Regions from separate parts of the Hydrogenophaga sp. PBL-H3 genome, predicted to be linked through region 1. Evidence: riboswitches for the same ligand, from Rfam matches in the RefSeq annotation. Region 1 holds a riboswitch; the other holds the start of a gene.
The links. Region 1 has a riboswitch for manganese ahead of F9Z44_RS13780 (TMEM165/GDT1 family protein). Riboswitches for the same ligand answer to the same signal wherever they lie in the genome.
Positions count from the first base shown of each region.

Region 2: another riboswitch for manganese. It lies ahead of F9Z44_RS21290 (TMEM165/GDT1 family protein); the one in region 1 lies ahead of F9Z44_RS13780 (TMEM165/GDT1 family protein).

Region 1 covers NZ_CP044972.1:2,984,982-2,987,177, forward strand. Annotated here, with positions in the region: gene F9Z44_RS13780 (TMEM165/GDT1 family protein) at 618-1,196, opposite strand; yybP-ykoY riboswitch at 1,203-1,376, opposite strand; gene F9Z44_RS13785 (CoA transferase subunit B) at 1,394-2,032, opposite strand; gene F9Z44_RS13790 (CoA transferase subunit A) at 2,034-2,196, opposite strand, start outside.
Region 2 covers NZ_CP044973.1:151,550-153,745, forward strand. Annotated here, with positions in the region: gene F9Z44_RS23055 (hypothetical protein) at 1-263, shown strand, start outside; gene F9Z44_RS23060 (hypothetical protein) at 354-554, shown strand; yybP-ykoY riboswitch at 656-828, shown strand; gene F9Z44_RS21290 (TMEM165/GDT1 family protein) at 831-1,403, shown strand; gene dmeF (CDF family Co(II)/Ni(II) efflux transporter DmeF) at 1,414-2,196, shown strand, end outside.

The DNA.
Region 1 (2,196 bases):
TGGATTGCGGTCCGACGGGGCTAGTGGCTTGCAGAAGAAATCTTGGCTGAACGCCGGGGAACGCCTCTCCCATCGCGGTTAAAGATTGAAGGCTCAATCTGGTCTAAATCCAGGACTCGCTTCTGAACTCCAAGGAATCTCGCATGGAAAATCAAGGTGAGTCAAACACGGCCACTCAACAACACGCTTCGCGTCTTCTGCTGAGCGAGTCGACCACTGATCTAACCAAAATCTGCTGGACGCAGTTGCTCCGAGAGGAACCGGAACTGGTCGGGCCCCGGAGGCCGTTTGACCCACTGCCCGACGACTTTTCGCCTGAGAAGTTGTTCGGGTAAGCGTATCGAGCAGGATCACGCATGTTCTATTCTTGAGGAAGACGTGCGTGAGTGTGTCACCGGTCAGCAACGCCTCGATTCGAGGGCGCATGAGTTTTTCACCGATGGCCTCCAAAGCCATCTGACGTGAGCACGAGAATCAAAGCGGGGGAACAGATGGGGGAACAAATTGACCTCCCATCATCAAAAGTCGATTAAAAACAAGTACTTGGCGACGTTTTTCGATTCCCTTCACCTCCACACATGCAAAAGGCCCCACCCGGGGCCTTTTTTTGTGGGTGCTCAGCCGATGAACGACTTGCCGACACCCAGCAGTGTCAGCACGCCAAGCACCGCAAAAATCAGCGCAGCAATGCCGTGCACCAGCTTGATGGGCACCCGCCGGGTGAGCTTGTCGCCGAAGAACACCACCGGCGCATTGGCCAGCATCATGCCCAGCGTGGTGCCGATGACCACCGCCACCAGCGGCTCGTACTGGGCCCCCAGCGCCACCGTGGCGATCTGGGTCTTGTCGCCCATCTCGGCCAGGAAGAACGCCCAGGTGGTGGCGACGAACACACCCATGCCGCGCCGGGGTGGCATGTCATCTTCGTCGAGTTTGTCGGGGATCAACATCCAGGCCGCCATGGCGATGAACGAGATGCCCAGCACCCAGCGCATCACGTCGGGGCCGATGGCTGCCATGACCCAGGCACCCACGGCACCGGCCAGCGCGTGATTGAGCACCGTGGCCACGAAGATGCCGGCCACGATGGGCCAGGGGCGCTTGAAGCGCGCGGCCAGCACGAGGGCGAGCAATTGCGTCTTGTCGCCCATTTCGGCGAGGGTGACGATACCGGTGGATATGAGAAAAGCTTCCAAGACAGTGCTCCGAGGGCCGGCAGAAACCAAAAGACCACACGGCATCCCCGGCCCATCCGGAGGCAGTGTGGTCAAAGGTCTTGCCAGGCTGAAGGCTGTCGGCGCCATGGCCATGAGGGCCAAGTGTGTTGACGCAGACCTCTGCAGGGCGCAGAGCGGCTACTCCCCAATGACGGGTGCGGTAGGGAGTATAGCCGTCAGATCAGCGCGGGGCCGGTCTTGGACTGGATGAACTCGCGCGTCACGCCCGGTGCCAGTTCCACCAGCTTCAGGCCTTCGGGTGTCACGTCCATCACACCCAGGTCGGTGATGATGCGGTCGACCACACCCACACCCGTGAGCGGCAGGGAGCACTGGTCGAGGATCTTCAGGTCTTCGGTGCCGTCCTTCTTCCTGGCCACGTGCTCCATGAGCACGATCACGCGCTTGACGCCCGCCACCAGGTCCATCGCGCCGCCCATGCCCTTGACCATCTTGCCGGGGATCATCCAGTTGGCCAGGTCGCCCCGGGCGCTCACCTGCATGGCGCCCAGGATGCTCAGGTTGATCTTGCCGCCGCGGATCATGGCGAAGCTGTCGTGGCTGCCGAAGATGCTGGAGCCCGGGATGGTCGTCACGGTCTGCTTGCCGGCGTTGATGAGATCGGCATCGACCTCGTCTTCATTGGGGAAGGGGCCAATGCCGAGCATGCCGTTTTCGCTTTGCAGCCACACCTCTTTGTCGGCGGGCACGAAGTTGGCCACCAGCGTGGGAATGCCGATGCCCAGGTTCACATAGAAACCGTCTTCGAGTTCGTGGGCTGCGCGCGCAGCCATCTGGTCTTGGTTCCAGGGCATATCAGACTCCCGCCTTCTCTGTGATGGTTCGCTTTTCGATGCGCTTCTCGGGCGTGGCGTTGAGTACGATGCGGTGCACGTAGATGCCCGGGAGGTGGATGTGGTCGGGTGCGATGGCGCCCTTCTCCACGATCTCCTCCACCTCGACCACGCAGATCTTGCCA
Region 2 (2,196 bases), on a different replicon from region 1:
TCGGCTACGGCGCCACCAGTTGGTGGTTCACCGAGCTGTATGCGAAGTGGCACCACGAGCCGGGCGCGCCGAGTGCCTTCGACGCCTGGGAGTGGGAGAACAAGTTCCAGCTCACAGAGACCGGGAAGTACCCGGTCGACGTTGGCTTCCTGCTCGAGATCGAGCGACCGAAGGACCGCAGCGAAGGCTATGAATACAAATGGGGCCCGCTGCTGCAGTCGGAGTTCGGCCTGTGGCAGGCCAATCTCAATCTGTTGATCTAGAAGCACATCCGCATCGCGGAGCCGGAGAAGGCCGAGCTCGGCTACCAGTGGCAGCTGAAGTACCGTTGGACACCAGCTCTCGAGGCCGGTGTGCAGGGTTTCGGCAACATGGGCCCGTGGAATGACTGGGCGCCGTCGAGAGAGCAGTCGCACATCGCAGGACCGGCCCTGTTCGGCCGAGTCAAAGTCGGCGATCACCAGACGATCAAGTACAACGCTGGTGTGCTGTTCGGCATCAACCATGCGTCGCCGAAGCACACGCTGCGAGCGCAGGCGGAGTTTGAGTTCTGAGCCGATGACCAGCGGCGATTCGACAGACGCGGGCGACGTCATCGCCGCCTGAAAGGTACCGCTGCTCCTGGTGCGCTGAGACCGCCCGATATACTTGCCCCTCACCCGTCATTGGGGAGTAGCCGCCCTGCGCTCGCAGGGGTCCGCGTCAACACACTTGACCCTCATGGTCATGGCGCGGACAGCTTCAAGCCTGGCAAGACCTTTGACTGCACTGCCTCCGGATGGGCCGGGGATGCCGTGCAGTCTTCGTCTTCGCTGGCCCTTGGAGTTTTCATGGAAGCATTCCTCGTCTCGACCGGCGTCGTCGCCCTGGGTGAAATGGGCGACAAGACACAGCTGCTGGCCATCGTTCTGGCCGCAGCCTTTCGCAAGCCCATCCCCATCATCCTTGGAATCCTGGTTGCGACCCTCGTGAACCACGCGGCCGCCGGCGCCGTGGGCGGCTGGGTGGCCCAGGCCATGGGTCCGAACATCCTGCGCTGGGTGATCGGTGTGTCGTTCCTGGCCATGGCGGGCTGGATGCTGATCCCCGACAAGATCGACGACGACGCAGCGGGTGGCAAGCAGCGCTTCGGCGTGTTCGGCACGACGGTGGTCGCCTTCTTCCTGGCGGAGATGGGCGACAAGACGCAAATCGCCACCGTGGCCCTGGCCGCGCGCTACACCGACATCGTCCAGGTGGTGCTGGGCACGACCTTCGGCATGATGCTGGCCAACGTGCCGGCGGTCTTCCTGGGCGACAAGATCGCCAAGAAGGTGTCGATGAAACTGGTCCACGGCATCGCGGCCGTCATCTTCGCCATCCTCGGCGTGCTGACGCTCCTGAACGTCGGCAAGCTGTTCTGAAGGGCTGACCATGCACGCTGACGATCTTGCCAAGTGGCAGCACGACCACGTCTTTGATTCAGGAAACGCGGCTGGAGAACGCGGAACGCGCGTGGTGATGTGGATCACCGCTGCGATGATGGTCGTCGAGATCGCCGCGGGTTGGTTCTACAACTCGATGGCACTGCTGGCCGACGGCTTCCACATGAGCAGCCATGCCGTGGCGATCGGACTGAGTGCGTTCGCGTACTCGGCGGCGCGCAAGCACGCGAAGGACACCCGGTTCGCCTTTGGAACCTGGAAGATGGAGGTGCTCGGCGGGTTCGCGAGCGCCATCTTCCTACTGGTGGTCGTGGGCCTCATGGTGTACGGCTCGGTAGAGCGACTGATCACCCCCGAGCCGATCCACTACAAGGAGGCCATGCTCATCGCGGTGCTCGGCCTGGTGGTCAATCTCGTCTCGGCACGCATCCTGGACGCGGCGCATCACCACGACCACGGGCACGATCACCATGGTCATTCGCACGAAACGAGTCACCACCACGACCTGAACCTCAAGTCAGCCTACGTCCACGTCATCGCCGACGCGGCGACTTCCGTGGCGGCGATCGCGGCACTCGCCGGCGGTTGGTGGCTGGGTTGGTCATGGCTTGATCCGGTCATGGGCATCGTTGGCGCTTTGGTCGTCGCGCTGTGGGCCAAGGGGCTCATCGTTGAAACCAGCAAGGTGCTGCTGGACCGGGAGATGGACCATCCGGTGGTCGACGAGATCCGGGCGGTCATTGCCGAGCGCGGCGCCGAGAGTGAAACCCTC